2 regions of the Alkalimonas delamerensis genome follow, and region 2 is predicted to be linked to the other one. Evidence: riboswitches for the same ligand, from Rfam matches in the RefSeq annotation. Region 2 holds a riboswitch; the other holds the start of a gene.

Region 1 (10,370 bases), on a different contig from region 2:
TTTCATCCTTTTGAGGGCTTCGTAGCGAAACTCGGTGTTGAAATAACTGTTGTCCACCTGCTCCAGACCCTGCTCCAGCGCGAACTGACCGGCGCCTTCGCCCGAGAGCATCACATGCACCGACTCCGTCATGACTTTTTGCGCCAGCAAGATGGGATTTTTTACGTGTTTGACACCCGCCACAGCACCGGCATTGCGGGTTGCGCCTTCCATAATGGAGGCATCCAGTTCATGCTGTTCATCCCAGGTGTAGACCGCGCCTTTCCCGGCATTGAACAGGGGATTGTCTTCTAAGATGGTAACGGCTTTCACCACCGCATCGATGCTGCTGCCACCGGCCTGCAGCACCGCATAGCCTTGCTCCAGCGCCAGCCGCAGTCCATCGTGATAAGCCTGCTCCTGCTCGGCCGATAAGTTGGCCCGCTCGATGGTGCCGGCACCACCGTGAATCACTAAGCCGATGGGAGATTCTGCAACTGCTGCTGTACTGAAAACGGCGGTTAGCGCCGCGGCCATCACTGTCTTACGCATGTTTTTGTCCTGTTGTTATCATCATGGTTAGTTGTAACCTATCTGTCTGCAACTGACAAATTTGTGCGGTTGACAGCAGTAACTTTGCGGCAGATCAATGCCCGGCTACCTTGGTATGGCTAAGATGCTTTTGTTCCTTGTGACACCCAGACACCAACCGTCTGCTGACATTTTAGCGCCGCTTGCCGGCGCTTTTTTTATCTTAGAAAAACCGGCTAAAACTAAAAAACACCTGAAAGCCGCGCTGCCTGTCGGTCAAAGGGCTGTCTGCGATGGTATCGTGGTACCAGCGGTGATCAACACCTAAACGGGTCATGCCACCAAAGAAAATCGGCGTTGCCACCGAAACACCCAGGGCCGGATTCCAGGCACTGCCCGCCTGATACGCCGGCCGGCTGCTGGTCGCTTCCTCTGGGCGCACGCCATAGTAATAATTGACCAAGCGGGCGTTGCTGTAATCCAGGCTAAGGTGCGGCTCCACAAAAACAGGTCCAAACCGATGCTGATAGCCAATGCGATTGCGTACCTCGTAGCCATCGGAATTGCCAAGAATGTCGTGCATCCAACTGGTTTCAAAGCGCAGTTGCTGCCAGTCGTAACGCAGCCCAAAGCCTGCATCGGCAGAGGTTCTGCGCTTTTTCATGCCTTCAAATACCGGGCTTTTGGAGGCATCGGTGCCGGCGAAGCGAGGGGCCAGCCGCGCCGTTAGTGTCAAGCCATCTTGTTGCAGCAACTGATAACTGATAAAAGGGCCATAGACCGACAAACGATCGCCACGGTAACCAATCACCGGAATGGGTACCACCCGGCGACGGTAGTCCTGGTACAACTCCTGATTGAGCCCTACCCCAATGCCATAAACAAAACCCACAGGCTCGGCGCGTGGGTTTTCCGTGGCACTTTCCGCGGCCATTATTGCAGGCAGACTCAGCAGTAAAGTGGCGGTGAGTGCAACACGAATTTGATGCTTCGTCATCCCATCTCCTTTAAAGCAAATGCGGGTTCAATTGCCAAAGGCTGTACGTCAGTACGGACGCAAAACTTACCCACAACAAGTATGGCAGCAGCAGCCAGCATGCCAGCCGACTGTGCTTGTTAAATTGCAGCATGGTGACGACAATGGCAACCCACAGCAGCAGGATCTCAACCATGGCGGCTGCCCCCAGATACCAGGCAAAAAACAGCCAGCTCCAGAGCGCATTAAGCACCAACTGCACCGCATAGAGCTGCATGGCCCGTGCCGTAGTATTCAGGGAAGCACTGCGCCAAACCAGCCAGGCTGCAATCGCCATCAGGCTGTACAGCAGTGTCCATACCGGACCAAACAGCCAGCCGGGTGGCGCCCAGTCTGGCAAGGTCAGCTCCCGGTAAAACTGGGGCGCATTCATCGAGCCGACACTGCCGATGGCCGCAGCGCAAAAGGTGACCGCAAAAAACAACAGCAAACCAAGCGTTTGCTGGCGTTTTGAATAGACCGATAACGACACTGAGGACTCCTCTCCTAACAAATGATTCGTCAAATTATTTACTTAGAGTACGCAAACCAAGAAGCTGCGATCACTTTTACACTGCATTCTCGCCTTTTCTTGGTTATGGTATACCCCAGTTTCCAGCCAGGAGTTACCGCCGATGATTGCAACTTTGCCCTTTTCCCAAGCCTGTGAAAACAACAAAGATCCGATACTGACGGTGTTGCGAGATGCCTTCGTGAATTGCAGCCGGGTATTGGAGGTTGGCAGTGGCACTGGTCAGCATGCCGAATACTTTGCCCGCAAACTACCTCACCTTCACTGGCAAAGCAGTGACCAGCCGGCTTACCTGCCGGATCTGAACCGACGCTTGCAGCAGGCCGGCTTACCCAACTTGCCCGAAGCTCTGCCGCTGGATATTCGTCAAAGCCACTGGTCTTATGCCAAAGTGGATGCACTGTTCAGTGCCAATACCCTGCACATCATGCCTTGGCCCGTGGTCGAGCGCTTTTTTGCCCGCTTGGATGAGTTTTGCCAATCAAGTGCCAGCCTTTGCCTTTATGGCCCTTTTAATTACCAGGGCCAATTTACCAGCGCCAGCAATCAGGCATTTGATCAAAGCTTAAAACAGCGCGATGCCGCCATGGGCATTCGTGACCAGGAAGCCGTGGTGGCACTGGCTGCCGCACAAGGCTTCCTGCTGCAGGCCGACCATGCGCTGCCAGCCAATAACCGCTTGCTGGTATTTTGCCGTTAAGCTTCGCTGGATTGTCGAAATGGCAGCCGGGCCTGGGCCTGGCGTTGATAGAGCGCCAACATGTCTTCTTCGCCTTCAAAGTAGCGGTTAATCGCATCTTTCAGCGGGCTATCGCGAAACAAATAGCAGCCATAACGCGTAACCGGCTCAAAGCCGCGTTGCAGCTTGTGCTCGCCTTGAGCGCCGGCATCAAAGCGTTGCAAACCATGGGTGATGCAGTACTCAATGCCGGCGTAGTAGCAGGCTTCAAAGTGCAAAAAATCCCAGTCGGCTTCGCAGCCCCAGTACCGGCCATAAAGGGTGTCAGCCGAACGAAAACACAAAGACGCAGCTATCAGGCGCTGCTGGTGGTGGTAAGCGGCAAAGATCACCGCTTGATCGGACAACTGCTCACCCCAACGCAGAAAGGTTGCTTCGGTCAGATAGCCCTTATGACCGGAGCGCTTTAAGTAGGTACGCTGGTAAAAGCGATGCAGCTGCTGCCAGAGCTGGCCGGTGGCATCAGCACCGGCAATGACCCGCAGCTCGACGCCGGCATCCTGCACCCGTTGCCGCTCTTTGCGGATTTGTTTGCGCTTGCGCGAACTTAAACCCGCCATAAAATCATCAAAAAACGCGTAACCATAATTGCGCCATTCAAACTGCACATCCTGCCGCGGCCAGAAATCCGCAGCGGTCAAAAGGTCGCGCTGCGCTTCGTTGGGATACAAACACTGAATGCTGCTGAGCCGCTGTTTTTTCATGCGTTGCTGCAAAGCTTCCAGCAACAATGCCATCAGCCTTGCTTCATCTTCACCAGGCAGGAAACCAAAGCGCGGCCCTTCAGCCGGAGTAAAAGGAATGGCCAGCACCAGTTTGGGGAAAAAGTCCAGACCGTAGCGTTGATAGGCTTCGACAATGGCCCAGTCAAACAGGTATTCGCCGTAGGAATGCTCTTTTTGGTACGCAGGTACCGCAGCTATCAGTTGATCATCGCGATACAGCAGCAAGTGGCTCGATTGCCAGCCGGTACCAGGGCCAACACTGCCGCCAGTTTCCAACGCCGACAAAAAGGCGTAGCGGCAAAACGGGTACTGGGTTGCAAAAAGCGCATCCCAGGCTTCGGGTGAGACCTGCGAAAGCGTGTCTGTCCATTCTAGTCGTAAGCTGCTCATTAGGCGTTCTCTCCTGCCTGCGATGGCTTGCCCTGTGGACTGAAGCCTGGCTTCAGCAACAGACATCAAGGCATGTTACGCGTAACCGAAAACCGGTCTCTTTTCGCCATCTTGGGACAGAAAAACCCCAGGGTCAAGTGTCCAGTTTTGCTGGCTTTGTACAAAGCCCTGCTGAAGCTGCTACACTAGCGCCAGCATTGAATCCGCTCCAAAGCGACCAGCCAAGAGTTGACAGGCCCTATGTCCTTTTACTTCTACGATTTTGAAACCTGGGGAGCCGACCCCAAGCGTGACCGCCCGGCTCAGTTTGCCGGAATTCGCACCGATGAGGATCTTACGATTCTGGGCAAACCGGATGTCTGGTATTGCCAACTGGCTCCAGACTACCTGCCGCACCCTCAGGCTGCCCTGATCACCGGTTTAACCCCCCAGCTCTGCCAGCAACGAGGCTTGCCGGAAACCGAGTTTATCGGCAAAATTCTGCAACGTTTCAGCGAGCCCGGCAGCTGCGTGCTTGGCTACAACAGCATTCGGTTTGACGATGAAGTGACCCGCCACAGCCTGTACCGCAACTTTTACGAGCCTTATGGCCGCGAGTGGCAACAGGGCAACAGCCGCTGGGATTTGCTGGATGTGGTGCGTGCTTGCTATGCGCTGCGCCCGGAGGGTATTGAATGGCCACTCAAGGACGATGGCACGCCCAGCTTTAAACTGGAAGACCTGGCCAAAGCCAATCAGCTGGCCCATGAGCAGGCGCACGATGCGCTGTCCGATGTCTATGCCACCATAGCGCTGGCAAAACTTGTGCGTGACAAACAGCCGCGTTTGTTTCAGTTTCTGTTTGAGCACCGGAAAAAGCAGGCCCTTGGTAAGTACATCAATCTGGCCAACCAAACCCCTTTGGTGCATGTGTCCGGAAAATTCCCGGCCAGTCAGGGTTGTGTCAGTTGGGTGGTACCACTGGCGTTTCATCCAACCAATAAAAATGCACTGATTGTCTGGAATCTGCAGGCCGACCCAAGCCCTTTGCTTGAACTCGATTGCGACCAGCTGCGCGATAAGCTCTACACCAAAACCGCCGATTTAGCCGAAGGCGAAGAACGGCTGGGCCTGAAACTGATTCATCTGAACAAATGCCCGGTGCTGGCACCGGCGAAAACCTTATCCGAGCAGCGGGCCGATGCCCTGGGTATTGATCGCAGCAAGTGCCGGGCACATTTGAATTGGCTGCTGGCCAACCCGCAGGTACAGCCAAAAGCAGAACAGGTGTTTGCACAAGCCGAAGCCTTCCCGCAAGAGACCAACCCGGATTATCAACTGTATCAGGGCTTTTTGGCCGATGCCGATAAGCAAAAAATGATGGCGTTGCACCAGCTTAGTCCGCAGCAGCTGGAAGTGCAGGCGCCGGTTTTTAGTGACGAACGTTTGAATCAACTGCTGTTTCGCTACCGGGCGCGCAACTACCCCGCCAGTTTGAATGAGCAGGAGATGCTGCAATGGCAGCAGTATTGCGTGGATCGCTTAACCGATGGGCTGGATGCACCGCCACTGACTCTGGAGGCTTTTCATCAGCAACTGGAGCAGGCCGCTCAGCAGCATCAACACGATGAGCGGGCGATGCGGATTTTAAAAGCTTTGTACCATTACGCCGAGCAACTGTAAGTTTATAGGCACTTCGATGATTAGGTGGCAGCGAAGACTGCCTCGCTGCCTGAAACCATTACATCGGTTGATCTTTCTCTGCCACTTTGCGCAGATTCTCATGAATTTTAAACAGCACAATCAATAATTCACACCAAATCCGTACCCCAATGGCCCCAAAAATCAGGATACCCAGGCCAGCAAAGAAGCTGGTGGTAAACATCGTACCCAGTCCACTCACCACCACCCCAACTAAAAGCAGCCAATACACAAAGGTGATAATTTTAGGGGTGAGCATCGAATCAAAAAATAAAACCTGATTCATCGATAATTCCTTCTGTTGTTATTGTTTCAGATTGACTTCATAGCTGAGTGCCGATGAAGCACTTAGTAACCATATGACAACACAACGAAAAAGCAAGAACCTTGCATGGAAATTGACCAGCGATGCTGAAACTGGCTTCTTACGATAACTTCGGTATATACTAACAACCACTTGTCGGAGTGCCCTGACGGTTGCGAAGCAATCGAAAGAGCTGAGATCGCTGATGCGAGATCCGTGGAACCTGATTCAGGCTAATACCTGCGAAGGGAACAAGATGCGCTGCACCGTCCTGCTGGTTGGGATCCCTGCTGCCGCGCCTGGTGTATCCGGCTGTGTCTCAGCCTGCTGCCCCGCCTTTGTTCACCCACTCCAGACAAGCAACCTCAACCGATATCGGAACCCAGGAGCTTGCTATGTCAGAGAATTCAAACCCAGTATCCAAGCGCGAACAACGCGCCCGTGCCCAGGCTTACATTCGTCAGCTGCAAGGCGAAACCTTCCCCAACTCCGTACGGCGGTATTTGCAAGGCGAGCGTCCGGATATCAAAGTCCCGGTGCGATCCATTCAGCTGCATCCCAGTAAGAACAAAGACGGCAGCCTCGTCGAAAATCCACCGCTGAATGTCTACGATACCTCCGGTCCTTATGGCGATCCGGAGCAAAAACTCGATGTACTGAAGGGCCTACCGAAGCTAAGACTGGATTGGATCAAAGCGCGGGCGGATGTGGAAGCCTCCCCGCTGCCACCCTATCAGGAGATAGCACTGGATGAATGGCACACCGAATTTACCCACCAGCCCCTGCGCGCCAAAGCCGGCAAAACAGTAACCCAGCTCCACTACGCCCGGGCCGGCATCATTACGCCTGAGATGGAGTATATTGCGCTGCGCGAGAACATGGGCCGCAGCGCTGAAGCGCAAGACGATGGCATGCGCCGCCATACGGGCAACAGCTTTGGCGCCCGCACGCCCAAAGTGATTACTGCTGAGTTTGTGCGCGAAGAAGTGGCCGCTGGGCGCGCCATTATTCCGGCCAACATCAATCACCCGGAAGCCGAACCGATGATCATTGGCCGAAACTTCAAAGTGAAAGTCAACGCCAACATTGGCAATTCCTCGGTCACTTCCAGCATTGAAGAGGAAGTGGAAAAGCTGGTCTGGGCCACCCGTTGGGGTGCCGATACGGTGATGGATCTCTCCACTGGCCGGCGTATTCACCAAACCCGCGACTGGATTTTACGCAACAGCCCAGTGCCGATTGGCACAGTGCCGATTTATCAGGCGCTGGAAAAAGTCAAAGGCGATGTCAGTCAGCTGAACTGGCAGGTGTTTAAAGACACTCTAGTGGAGCAAGCAGAACAAGGGGTGGATTACTTCACCATTCATGCCGGTGTTCTACAGGAGTACGTTGGGCTGACCGCCAGCCGGGTGACAGGCATCGTCTCGCGCGGTGGCGCCATCATGGCGCAGTGGTGCCGCATCTTTAACCGGCAAAGTTTCTTGTACGAGCACTTCGAAGAAATCTGTCAGCTGTGCGCGGCCTACGACATTTCGTTGTCGCTTGGCGATGGCCTTCGCCCTGGCAGCATTGCCGATGCCAACGACGAAGCCCAGTTTGCCGAGCTTCGCACCCTGGGTGAGCTGACCAAAATCGCCTGGCGCTACGATGTGCAGGTGATGATTGAAGGCCCGGGCCATGTGCCGATGCAACTGATTGAAGAAAACATGACCGAGCAGCTCAAGCACTGCCATGAAGCGCCTTTTTACACCTTAGGGCCGCTGACCACCGACATCGCCCCTGGCTACGACCATATTACTTCTGGCATCGGTGCTGCGATGATTGGCTGGTATGGCTGCGCCATGCTCTGCTACGTCACGCCCAAAGAGCACCTGGGCTTGCCGAATAAAGAAGACGTCAAGCAAGGCTTGATTGCCTACACCATTGCTGCCCATGCCGCTGATTTGGCCAAGGGCCACCCGGCTGCGCAGCTGCGGGATAATGCCTTGTCCAAAGCCCGTTACGAATTTCGCTGGCTGGATCAGTACAACCTGTCGCTGGATCCCTTCACCGCCAAAGCCTACCACGATGAAACGCTTGGGCATGAAGGCGCTGAAACCGATGAGTTTTGTTCGATGTGCGGACCCAAGTTCTGCTCGATGCGGCTGAATCAGCAAATTGCCAACGAATCAACAGAGCAAGCTCAGACTGCGGAGTTAAAGGATGCGCAAAACTAACATCGGCCGGCTGCCTGATTTGGGTCTGGCAGCAAGCCCTAATCTGCGCAGATCCAGCCAGCATAGGCCCATTGTCTGGAGCATTGCAGCATCGGACTCCGGCGGTGGTGCCGGCATTCAGGCCGATGTGCTGACACTGCACGATCTTGGCTGTCATGGCTGCACCGTGCTCAGCGCCATCACCGCCCAAAATTCGTTGGCGGTAGCGGCGACAGAACCGGTTTCGACCGCCATGTTGCAACAGCAGTTGACGGCACTGGCTGAGGATCTGCCGCCACAGGCCATCAAGCTGGGCTTACTGCCGGATGCGGCGGGCATTGCGCTTCTGGCCGACTGGTTGCAAGCCTTCAAGGCAAAGCACTCTGTTCTGGTGGTCGCCGATCCGGTGTTTGGCAGCAGCAGCGGCAGCCAGTGGCATGACGATGCCTTATTGGATGCCTGGCGGGCGCTACTGCCATCGATTGATGTGCTGACCCCCAACTTACCCGAGCTGGCACTATTGAGCGGCCGTGCCAGCCAACCGCTGGATCAGCAGGTGGCCTTGTTGCAGGCATTAGGGGGTTCGGCGGTGCTGGTCAAAGGTGGCCATGCCTCGGACAGCAAGCAGGTGACCGATCTGCTTTACCCAGCCGATCCCGACCAGCAAGTGATTGCCCTTAGCAATCCGCGCCTGGCCAGCCGTCATCAACACGGTACCGGCTGTGTGCTCGCCAGCGCCCTGGCCGCATTTTTAGCCCATCAGTACCCACTTGAAGATGCCTTGGTACTGGCGCGGGCCTACTTGCAGCAAAGCCTGGCCCATGGCTATGCCACCGGTCAGGGGCCAGGTGCTCTTGGACACTGCGGTTGGCCGGTAAAACCCAATTATTTGCCCAGTATTCACAGCAGCCACTGGCCTAAAGCGCCCGCCAACCCTTTTGCCGGTTTGTCGGAGCCCTTGGGGGTTTACCCGGTGGTCGATTCCATTGCCTGGCTGGAGCGTCTGGTTCCACTTAAACCCGGCTGCATTCAGCTGCGCATCAAAGCGGCCCCATCCCCCGAGATCAGTGATGCCATTGCTATGGCGGTGGTGCTGTGCCGTCAGCATCAGGTGCGCCTCTTTATCAATGATCACTGGCAGCTGGCCATTGAACATGGCGCCTATGGTGTTCATCTAGGCCAGGAAGATCTGCACAGTGCTGATCTGAAGGCCATTCAGCAAGCGGGCCTGCGTCTTGGCCTGTCCAGTCACGGACCTTTTGAACTGACGCGGGCACTTCAGCTGCGGCCATCCTACGTTGCTTTGGGCCATGTCTTCCCCACCCAAACCAAACAGATGCCATCGCAGCCTCAGGGGCTGCAACGATTGGCGCTGTCGGTGCCTTTGTGTGGCGAAACGCCCACAGTGGCCATCGGCGGTATTGGTGCAGAGCACTTTGCCGCAGTTTGCGCCAGCAAAGTGCATGGGGTCGCCATGGTTTCTGCCATCACGGCCACCGAGCAGCCAGAGCAGCAGTTGCAGCACTTTAAACGACTTTGGGAGCAACACCATGCCTATCACCGTCAATGAAGCCCCTACCACACTGACCGCCCCTTGCAGCTTGCAGCAACTGGTGGAGACACTCGAGCTCAACCCCAATGGATTGGCGCTGGCCGTGAATCAAAAAATCGTGGCCAAAAGCCAGTGGGCAGAAACCCTGCTGACCGAGCACGACGACGTCAGCGCCTTTCAAATTGTGACTGGAGGTTAAGATGCTGACCATCGATGGTGTGACGCTAAGCAGCCCTTTGCTGCTTGGCACCGGTAAATTTGCCAGTAGCGAGCAGTTGATGGCTGCGGTACAGGCCTCCGGCACCGAGCTGGTGACCCTGGCGATGAAGCGGCTGGATTTTGCTGGGCCGACGGATGATATTCTGACACCTCTGCAACAGCTGGGTGTGCGCCTATTGCCCAACACCTCGGGCGCCAAAACCGCCCGTGAAGCCATTTTTGCCGCCGAGCTGGCGCGTGAAGCACTGGGTACCCACTGGCTGAAGCTGGAAATTCACCCCGATCCTCGTTACTTATTGCCCGATCCGATTGAAACCCTGTCTGCGGCTGCCGAGTTGGTCAAGCTGGGCTTTGTGGTCTTGCCTTATTGCCCGGCCGATCCGGTGCTGTGCAAACGGCTGGAGGATGTAGGCTGCGCCGCCGTGATGCCACTGGGCGCCCCTATTGGCTCCAATCAGGGGCTGCAAACCCTGCCGATGCTGGAAATTATTATTGAGCAGGCCGGTGTC
Region 2 (10,370 bases):
GAGCTGTATAGATCAGCTTCAACATCGTGTGACACGCTCAGCCCACTCCACAGTTGCAGTGCGGGGTAATGCAGCAACTCGGTACTTAGGGTTACCAGGTTGTAGGTTTTGCCATTGGCCTGAAAGGTTGCATGTAAATCACCATCAAAGCGGTGAGCAAGTGTATCCAATACCAGCGGATCTTGGCGGGTCAGGGTGGCAAACACCAAGTCGGCCATTGTTACCCGCAGTCCGGCACTCAGCAACTGCTGCAAGGCGTCGGGCGTTAGTTGAGTATGTAGCATCAGGCTCGACAAAATATTCTGGCCAGCGATCATGGTGTTCTGGGTTAACTCACCTTGCTCAACCAGTTGAAAGATGGTGGCGTAGTCTGCGTTGGCTAGTGCTAACATCACTTGATAATCCACCCTTGGGGGCAGTTGTTCTGGTCTACCCTCAAAGGCAAAGTGAGTGATGTTATTGGGGGCAAAGCCGACCCGCTTGATGCGGAAATCACTGACCGAAAAACCTGCCGCATGGTAGATCGTGTTTTTTCCCTGAATGGAAATATTGGCCTGTATTAAGGAATCATACAACCTGGCTTCGGCTTGCTGCATCTCTCGATGCATCTCTGCCAGCTCAGCTTTTAACGACTCGAAGTTTTCACAGAAAGAATCATGAACTGCCTCTTTCTGCGATGATAAAGGGGCAGTTTTAGCTGAATAAACCGCGGGATTGAGTTGCCCCTTATATGGTACCACTGTAGCATCTTGATCTGAGGCAGTTGTTAAGTCGTGTAAGAAAACGAAAGTCACACCTATGACGGATAAGCAGCCTATCGTCCACAAATGAGTTTTTTTCATGTCGTACATCCATTATCTGATGCAATGTTAAATTCTGATTGTATTGGGGGGCTGAGTGACAAGTAGCTAGCCCATACAATTGAAGGTATTGTTTTTACCATTTGTAGAGCTTTCTACTTAATCATTGCTGCAGCTTTTTCGAGGTAGTAGAAGAAGCTACTTGCTGTTAGCATGATTAGAGCAAATGAGCCTATCGATGGTGAGAAAAAGCTAACTCCAATAGATCCTAAGAAATAGTACTCAAGAAAATAAATTGTGAACGTTAGCAAAGTAAGCAGTGAAATAGTAGTACGCTTCCCATTTCTAATTGTACGTTTGATTGAATCTGTCATTTCAAACCCGCTTCAAGTTATTTGTCTGATTGAAAGTAAGTTAGTTAAAGCTGTTATACTGGGAAGTGACACAATAGCAGCTTCCCAGTACATATTTACTTCATAATTTCTAGAGCAGATTATGATGCTTGTCATACACAATAATCAGCACTCATGGTATTGCAGTACATCCATATGGGCCGCAATGTCCACCGCCAGATCCACCTCCATGGGACGCAAATAGTGTACTGCATTCGTATACATGCTCATTGTATCTAATACCACAATTTCTGGCTTCCCAAAGTCCCCCCGCAGTCGCAACAGCAATACATGCTGCTACTGCTGGGGGAAATGTAAAACCAGTACACAGTGCAGTGGTCAGTACAGCTACAGAGCCGGCTAAGTACTGGCAGTGCTCTTTATCATTCCCCGCGTCCGCTATGCATCTTTCATAGCTAACAGGTCTATAATCATTTGGTGGTGTTGGCTCAGATGGCTGCGTTGGTCCAGAACCGCCACCGCCACCATCAGAATTATCATTACAACCATAGCGACATGGATCGTCCCATGGGTCAGGCCAAATTGGATCCCAGCCAGGTGGTTGTTGACCACATGTAACCATATCACCGCCCCATGGTGACTCGCATTGTTGGCTTGCATCTGCAGTATTCAATGTCAGGCGCCAACCCCAGCCAACACTAATCAATGATGATGGCTCGTTAAGTTGTTCATAGACATTGGTGTCCGGGGTATGCTCAATATTGAGCAGTAAAAGCGGTAGACACAAAGCAATCCTGCTAAGTTGTTTCATTGGAAGTATCCTCATGTATACTTAAAGTAGAATTATTGTGTGTTTTGCGCGCAATTTAATCATTGTTGTTAATTTTAATGATGTCAAGTTAAATTCTGTGTTTTTTCTCTTGTGTGCTAGCAGGATTGCCAGCTGGCACGAAAATCGTTACACTGCGCGCCTACCAGGGGGTGTGCTCGAAAGAGTGCTGAGATGCTGCTAAGCGAACCCCAAGAACCTGATCCGGATCATGCCGGCGGAGGGATGGTGTTGCTGACTCCTTTTGCGCGGATGATCCCTTACCGGAGATCACCATGCGCTGTCGTTATTCCGTTGTTGCCGCTTGTATTCTTGCCTCCTTTACCACTGTTGCCGAAGAGTCCATTGAACGTTTGGAAGTGCAGGGCGATTTTCGTCGTTTGTCGGTGCAGAACATTGCCGGCAGCATAGCGGTCGTTTCCGAGCAGGATATGGAGCGCAACTCGGCCCAGCACCTGGACGATGTGCTGCGGCAACTGGCCAATGTCAACTTTGCTGCTGGCGCTTCGCGCGCCCGCTTTGTGCAGGTACGGGGCATCGGTGAGCGCAGCGAATTTATTGATGTGATCAACCCTTCAGTCGGGGTGCTGATTGATGGCATCGACTACTCTGGTCTTGGCATCAGCAGCATTGCCCATGCCGAGCAGTTGGAAGTGTTTCGCGGTCCCGAGGCCACCCGCTTTGGCACCAACGCCATGGCCGGCATGCTGAACTTGTCTTCGAAGCAGCCGGGCTTTCAGCGCGAAGGTGCGCTCAGTGCCAGCCTGGCCAATTACAACAGCTGGCAGTTAAGTGGCATGCTCAGCGATGCCCTCAGCGAGCAGCTGGCTTATAGCCTGACGCTGGACAAGCAAGCATCCGATGGCTTTATCGAAAACACCCACCTGGGCCGCAAAGATACCAACGACATTGACGAGCTTACGGCACGCACCCGCTTGCTGTTTCGCCAGAGCGATGCCTCGCAGTGGCAGCTGATTGGCCACTTTATTGAGCAAAACAACGGCTACGATGCCTTTTCGTTGGATAAAAACCGTACCACCTTGTCGGATGAACCAGGTCAGGATCGGCTGCGCAGCAAAGCACTGGCGCTAAGAAACGACTACAGCGGCTTTGTCGGAGCAGACTTGATGTGGCAGCTCAGCTGGCTGAGTGCCGACTCGGATTACAGCTTTGATGAAGATTGGGCTTTTGTTGGTATCCGGCCTGGCTGGGAGTACTCAGCCTTTGATCGCTACCAGCGCACTCGTGAGCAATGGACACTGGACTACCGCCTGGTGTCGGATGAGCAAGGCCGCCTGGTTGATGCCACCGATTGGGTGCTCGGTTTTTACGTCAGTGGCCGCGATCTGACCCTGCAGCGGGATCGGCGCTCTGGCTCGCGCTTGCGTGCCTTTGACAACCGTCTGCAGCGCGATAACCTGGCGGCCTATGGCGAGACCAGTACGCCGATTTCGGCGCAAACCACTCTGGTGGTTGGTGGGCGGATCGAGCGCTATCAGGATGAATACCGTGACAGTGGTGGCATCAGCATCGATCAAAGCCATACCATGTGGGGCGGCAAGATCAGCCTGAATTTCCAGGCCAGCGATCAGGCGATGATATACACTTTGCTGTCGCGCGGCTACAAGGTCGGTGGGGTCAATGGCGAGGCGCTGTCCAGAGCCGGTGACGATGGCCTGGAAGCCTTGCTGCAACAAGCGACCTTTAAGCCGGAAACCCTGGTCAATGCCGAGTTTGGGGTAAAAGGCGTTGCCGCCGATGGCAGTCTGGTCACCCGGGTGGCGGTCTTTCATATGTGGCGTGATGACATGCAAGTCAAAGGCTGGTTGAACCCGGATTTAGGGCCGGAGTTTGCTGGCTTTATCGACAATGCCGGTCGTGGGCGCAACTATGGCCTGGAGATGGAAAACCGGATTGTGCTGCATCCGAGCTTTACGCTGCATCTGAATGCGGGCTTGCTGAAATCCAAACTGGGGCCTTACATCACTCAGTCCGAACTGGATATGACCGGCCGGGATCAGGCCCATGCGCCGCGCTTTACCTACCAGCTAGCGGGCGACTGGTTCTTGACGGACCAGCTCACCTTGCAAGCCAGCGTGCAGGGCAAAAGCAGCTTTTATTACTCCGATGGCCATAATGCGAAGTCTGAGAGCTCGGAGTTGGTCAATCTGCGGCTGAGCTATCAGCTTGAGCACTGGCAATTCGCTCTTTGGTTGCGCAATGCCTTTGATCAGGACTATGGTGTACGGGGCTTTTTCTTTGGCAATGACCCGCGCGACGAGTACGCTCCCCATACCTACCAGCAGTGGGGTGAGCCGCGTCGCATTGGTTTAAGTGCCAGTTATCAATTCTAAGGAGTGCGCCATGCAACTGTCGGTAGAAATCAGCAAATACCCGTTGGCCGATGACTACATTGGCCCGATTAAGGCCTTTATTGGCCGCTTGCAGCAAGAGCCGGAACTGCACATCGTCACCAATACCATGAGCACTCAGATTTTTGGCGACTACGATGCGGTGATGGCGGCCTTGCAGCGCTGCATGCGCTGGTCGTTCGAGCAGTATGGCAAGCAGGTGTTTGTCTGCAAGTTTATTCCGGGTGATTTGCGTCCATGATGGCTGCCTTGCAGCAGTTTTGGCAGGAATGGCAGCTGTTAACCAGCCTGGAGCTGGTTGCCATGTTGCTGGCGCTGGCTTATCTGTTGCTGGCGATGCGGCACAGCCTCTGGTGCTGGCCCGCCGCTTTAATCAGTACCTTAATCTACACCTATGTGATGTGGCAGCACCAGTTGTACTCCGAAACCCTGCTGCAACTCTATTACGCCGCCATGGCGGTCTACGGTCTGCTGCACTGGCAACAGCTGCAGCGTCAGTTGCAGCAACCCGAGAAGGTCAAACCGGTGATTGAGTGGGGGCTGAAACAGCATTTGGGCTGGATAGGCCTGGCCGCCGGTTCTGGTCTGGTGTTGGGCTACTACATGGCCAATTACACCCAGGCCGACTTTGCCTGGCTGGACGCGCAAACCACCACCTTCAGCATTCTGACCACCTTGTTGGTAGTACGTAAAGTGCTCTCCAACTGGTTGTACTGGGTGGTGATTGATGCTGTTTGCATCTATGTTTATTTTCAGAAGGGCCTGTACTTTACCACCGGCCTCTTTGTACTCTACACTTTCTTGGCCGTAATAGGATATCTGGCATGGCGCAGCCACTACCGGCAACAACAACCTACCAGCGAGCAGGCGCTGCAGCCTGTCTGAGCACGCAGCAAGCCGAGCAGCGGATCCGCCAGCTCTGCCTGCATCTTGAGTTTTTTGCCAGTCACCCACCGCTTGCCATGAAAGCCCTGTCCCAGGGCAGTACCAATCTGACCTATTGGATACAAACCAGCCGTGGCCAGTACGCGGTGCGCCATTATGCCCCGGATGTCAGTGGTGTCTGTCGTCAGCAGGAGCTACGTTGCCAACACGCCTCGGCCGTGGCCGGGCTGGCACCGGCTCCTTTGTGTCTGAACAACCATCAGCAGGTGCTGATTTCCGAGTTTTTACCGGACGGTGCTCCCTTGCAACTGGATGATGCGCTGCTGGCGCCGATGGCGCAGTTGCTGGTTGCTTTGCATCGTTTGCGGGTGCAAACGCCGCAGTTGCAACCCGGCCGCTACATCACCGAGCTGAACGCCCATGCGCAATCGGATTTTAATCCGGCGCAGCGGCAACTGTTTGAACAGTGCTTGCAGGTCGTACACCGCTTCGAACAATTGCCGCAAGATAAGGTGTTGTGCCATCTGGACCTGCATGACGGCAATTTACTCTGGCAACAGCAACGGATTTGGCTGCTGGATTTCGAATATGCGCAGCTGGCAGACAGCAGCCTGGATTTGGCGTCGGTGGTGGAAAACTTTGCGCTGGATGAGTCCGCTAGCCAGCAATTGCTGCAGTGCTATGTACAGCAGCGCAGTGCAGGTTTAAGCCTGGAGCAGTGGCAGCAGAAGTTGGCGGCCGCCAGAGTGGTGTATCAGGCCTTTTGCTGGCTTTGGTACCGGACCCTGCCTGAAGGGGAGGCTATGGCGCAGCCACATCAACAGCGGCTGCATGCATTGTTGCGACAGCAACCCTGAGGCAGGCTCAGAGTCCCCCTAACCGCTCGGCCAAAAGCTTGTAACGTTCGACATCTTCTTTTTTGAACAATGGCTTGCCTTGCTCATCTTTATCCGAGGTTACCAGCAGGTTTTCCCGCGCTAAGCGCTCTACCCGAATGGCTTGCACGCCAAGAAACTCAGCTACTTCATCTACACTCATCAGGCTCATCATGGTGTCCTTGCATCCTTTGTTGTCATTTGTGCTAAGTAAAGCGCAAATTCAGCACTTTGTGAATTAAATTTTCGACCAGACTGCAATACCTGGTTACATTTTGCTGCAACCCGGTGCTGGCGCGGTTAGCCACAGCATGATAATTTTTCTGCAACAAACCAAGGAAGCCATGATGAAACTAACCACAACCCTTTTGAGTGTACCGCTGCTGGTCAGTGGTGCAGCCTGGGCTGAGCTGCCTCAGCCTCCGCTGGCCGATGTTCGCCCCCATACTGTGACTTCGCCTCACGGCGATCGCATTGATCCTTACTACTGGCTTAGAGATGATGCGCGCAGCAGCCCGGAAGTCATTGCTTACCTGGAGGCTGAAAATGCCTATGCTTTAGCTTTTCAGGCTGCCTACCAGCCGGTGGTGGAAAAATTAACCCAGGAGCTGATTGGCCGTATGCCACAAGACGACAGCTCGGTGCCCTATGTGATGGGAGATTATCTTTACAGCAGCCGTTATGAAGCCGGTAAAGAGCACCCGATCTATGTCCGGACACCTGTGGCCGGTGGTGACGAGCAGATTATACTGGATGTGAATGCATTGGCTGAAGGTCACGACTACTTTGTGGTGGCCAACTGGTCGGTCAGTCCGGATCAAACCAAGTTGGCTTATTTGGAAGACACCACTGGGCGGCGCCAGTACCAGCTGCGGATTAAAGATTTGACCACAGGTGCTTTGTTGGATGACAGCATTACGGGCTTATCTTCCTCACTGGCCTGGAGTGCCGACAGCAAGCATCTGTTTGTGGTGGAGAATGATCCCGTGACGCTTCTTAGTACCAAGGTCTATCGGCATCAGCTGGGCAAGCCTGTTGCTGAGCGCGCTTTGGTGTATCAGGAGCACGACAACAGCTTTTTTATGGGCGTTGGCAATACCCGGGATAGAAACTTTGTGATCATTGGGCTTTACAGTACGGTGTCCAATGAGTTCCATGTGCTGGATGCATCTCAGCCTGAGGGCGAGTTTCAACTGGTCGCGCCAAGACAGCGGGACTTTAAATACTCGGTCGATCACATAGCAGGCCGCTGGATTATCAGTACCGATTGGGATGCACCCAACAATCGTATTATGACGGTTGGCCAGGAGAAATTGGGCAACCGTGATCACTGGCAGGAATTGATCGCCCACGACGAACAGGTCTTTATTGAAAGCTTTATCGCCTTTGAAGACTACCTGGCGATCAATGAGCGCAGTGATGGTCTGCGTCGTATCCGTTTGCTGGATTGGCAGGATCTGAGCAAGCAACAGTTTCTGGCCTCCGATGAACCCAGTTATGTGATGGCGTTTTCAGTGAACCCGGAACAAAACCAGCAATGGCTTCGCTATACCTATACCTCGCTCACGACACCCTCCAGCGTGTACGAAGTGCATATGAAAACTGGCGAGCGCCGTTTATTGAAGCAGCAGGAGGTGTTGGGTGGCTTTGATCAAAGCCAGTACCGCACTGAGCGGGTCTGGGTCCCGGTCGAAGATGGTGTGAAGGTACCGGTGAGTCTGTTGTATCGTAAAGACTTTGAGCGTGATGGCTCGGCACCGTTGTACCAGTACGCTTATGGTTCTTATGGTTTTTCGATGGACCCATTTTTCCGTTCCAATATTCTGTCGTTGGTTGATCGGGGCTTTGTCTACGCCATTGCCCATATCCGCGGTGGTCAGGAAATGGGGCGGCATTGGTACGAAGATGGAAAACTGCTGAATAAAGTAAATACCTTTACCGATTTTATTGCCGTCACCGATTATCTGGTTGAGCACAAGTATGCGGCAGCAGATACTGTGATTGGCATGGGCGGCAGTGCCGGTGGTTTGCTGATGGGGGCCGTCGCTAATATGGCACCGGAAAAATACCTGGCCCTGGTCTCGCATGTTCCTTTTGTCGATGTAGTGACCACCATGCTGGATGAAAGCCTACCGCTCACCACCAATGAGTACGATGAGTGGGGCAACCCGAACGACAAAGTCTACTACGACTACATGTTGTCGTATTCACCTTACGATCAGGTGCGGGAGCAGGCGTATCCGGCATTGTTCGTTACCACCGGCTTTCATGATTCCCAGGTGCAGTACTTCGAACCGGCAAAGTGGGTGGCTAAGCTTCGTACGGTCAATACCTCCGAGCGGCCTATTTTGTTCCGTACCACCATGGAAGCCGGCCATGGCGGACGCTCAGGTCGCTTCGCCCGTCAAGAGCAGGTGGCTGAAGAGTATGGCTTCTTGCTGGAGATGGTGCGTCAGGCGCAGCAGCAGCGCCCTTAAGTGAGAGAACCGGGAGCGCTTTGCTGGCGCTTCCGGGTTTTGCCAGTCAATCGCCGCCGGTTTGAATGCAGCAGCGGCTTAACCTTCCTCAAAACCGTTGGCGATCAGCTGCACCACCGCCTGCATTGCGGTTTCGGCATCGTCGCCTTCGGCAATCACTTCAACCGACTTGCCCTGGCTGCTTGCCAGCATCAACAAAGCCAACACACTGCTGGCATCGGCAGTTTTTGTTTCCTGGCGTAGTTCAATCCGACTGTGAAACTGCTGACACAGCTGTGCCAGCCTGGCTGCCGGGCGGGCATGCAACCCCAGCGCATTGACAATGGTGACCTGAGTGCTACACCTTGTGGCCATGATGACGTACCAGTTCGCGGTGGCGAATTTGAATGTCGCTGCGCTGTTCACGCAGCAGGGCGGTCAATTGCTCGGCGATAAAAACAGAACGGTGCTGGCCACCGGTGCAGCCAATGGCGATGGTCAGGTAGCTGCGGTTGTTTTTTTCCAGTTCAGGCAGCCATTGACTGACAAATTGATGGATTTGCTGAATGTAGTCCTGCACCACCTGCTTCGCACTCAGGTACTGCTGCACTGGCAAATCCAATCCGGTTTGTGGCTTTAGCTCTGGCTCCCAGTGTGGGTTCGGTAAAAAGCGGGCATCAAACACAAAGTCTGCATCTTTTGGAATGCCGTATTTAAAGCCGAACGACTCAAACAGGATCACCAGGCGACCTGATTGCTGCCCTAATAAACGCTCGCGAATTTGATCGGACAGTTGATAGACATTCAGGTCGGTGGTATCGATGTAGAGATCGGCCCGGCTGGCGATAGGATCCAGCAATTGCTGCTCACGTAAAATGGCATCATCCAGTGACATCGATTGATGCGATAATGGATGCATACGACGGGTTTCACTGAATCGCTTGATCAGGCTGTTGTGATCGGCATCCAGATACAAAATGGTCAGTTCCAGTTTACGGGGCAGGTAGGTCAGAATTTCGGCCAGTTCATCCGGATCCTCCGGCAAGTTACGCACATCAATGCTAATCGCGACCCGCTCGTACTTGTCCATCACGGCATTGGCCAGGGTGGGCAGTAAGTTGACAGGAATGTTGTCAACGCAGTAGTAACCCAGGTCCTCCAGCACTCGTAAGGCGACCGACTTGCCGGATCCTGAACGACCGCTGACGACCAAAAGCTTCATTTAACGCTCCGTTTCCTGATTGGCACTGAGCAGGATTTGATACAAATCTTGATCCGATTGGGCATGGCGAATTTTCCGGGTCAGCTCTTTCTTTGACAACAGCTTGGCAATGGATGCCAGGGTATTCAAGTGCAGCTGGCATTGATTTTCCGGGATCAGAATGGCGCAAAAAATATCCACCGCTTGGTTGTCGATGGCATCAAACTGAATCGGATCCTGGCTGACGACAAAGACCAGCACTGGCTGTTCGACGTCTTTTAACTTGCCATGCGGAATCGCAATTCCGCCCCCGATGCCGGTTGAACCCAAGCGTTCCCGGGTCATCAGCGATTCCAGGATGGCATATTCAGAGGTATCCGGCAGTTGCTGATGGGCCAGCTCTGCTATGTATTCAAGAATGCGTTTTTTGCTGTTAAAAAGGACTGCACTTTTGGTGCAGTCCTGCGATAACATGGTGCTTAGTGTTGTCATCTTAATTAGTGTCGGGCTAATTTCTCTTTATGCTTAATGACCTGGCGATCCAGTTTGTCGATCAACTGGTCAATGGCAGCATACATATTTTCACTCTCAGATACGGC

What was found. A riboswitch is a leader RNA that binds a small molecule or an ion and turns the genes downstream of it on or off. The one in region 2 is predicted to bind thiamine pyrophosphate.
Region 1: it holds a riboswitch for thiamine pyrophosphate, as region 2 does, so the genes downstream of both, thiC (phosphomethylpyrimidine synthase ThiC) here and Q3O59_RS00265 (TonB-dependent receptor) in region 2, are expected to answer to the same signal.

The regions. Positions count from the first base shown of each region.
Region 1 covers NZ_JAUZVY010000002.1:568,643-579,012, forward strand. Annotated here, with positions in the region: gene Q3O59_RS07025 (isoaspartyl peptidase/L-asparaginase family protein) at 1-531, opposite strand, end outside; gene Q3O59_RS07030 (MipA/OmpV family protein) at 734-1,507, opposite strand; gene Q3O59_RS07035 (TspO/MBR family protein) at 1,518-2,018, opposite strand; gene Q3O59_RS07040 (DUF938 domain-containing protein) at 2,161-2,757, shown strand; gene Q3O59_RS07045 (GNAT family N-acetyltransferase) at 2,754-3,911, opposite strand; gene sbcB (exodeoxyribonuclease I) at 4,152-5,573, shown strand; gene Q3O59_RS07055 (DUF4282 domain-containing protein) at 5,632-5,877, opposite strand; TPP riboswitch at 6,043-6,163, shown strand; gene thiC (phosphomethylpyrimidine synthase ThiC) at 6,291-8,111, shown strand; gene thiE (thiamine phosphate synthase) at 8,098-9,660, shown strand; gene thiS (sulfur carrier protein ThiS) at 9,641-9,841, shown strand; gene Q3O59_RS07075 (thiazole synthase) at 9,843-10,370, shown strand, end outside.
Region 2 covers NZ_JAUZVY010000001.1:58,372-68,741, forward strand. Annotated here, with positions in the region: gene Q3O59_RS00260 (hypothetical protein) at 1-608, opposite strand, end outside; TPP riboswitch at 2,121-2,225, shown strand; gene Q3O59_RS00265 (TonB-dependent receptor) at 2,258-4,336, shown strand; gene Q3O59_RS00270 (YkoF family thiamine/hydroxymethylpyrimidine-binding protein) at 4,347-4,595, shown strand; gene pnuC (nicotinamide riboside transporter PnuC) at 4,592-5,239, shown strand; gene Q3O59_RS00280 (phosphotransferase) at 5,179-6,096, shown strand; gene Q3O59_RS00285 (helix-turn-helix domain-containing protein) at 6,104-6,286, opposite strand; gene Q3O59_RS00290 (S9 family peptidase) at 6,462-8,591, shown strand; gene Q3O59_RS00295 (HPr family phosphocarrier protein) at 8,670-8,945, opposite strand; gene rapZ (RNase adapter RapZ) at 8,929-9,792, opposite strand; gene ptsN (PTS IIA-like nitrogen regulatory protein PtsN) at 9,793-10,263, opposite strand; gene hpf (ribosome hibernation promoting factor) at 10,269-10,370, opposite strand, start outside.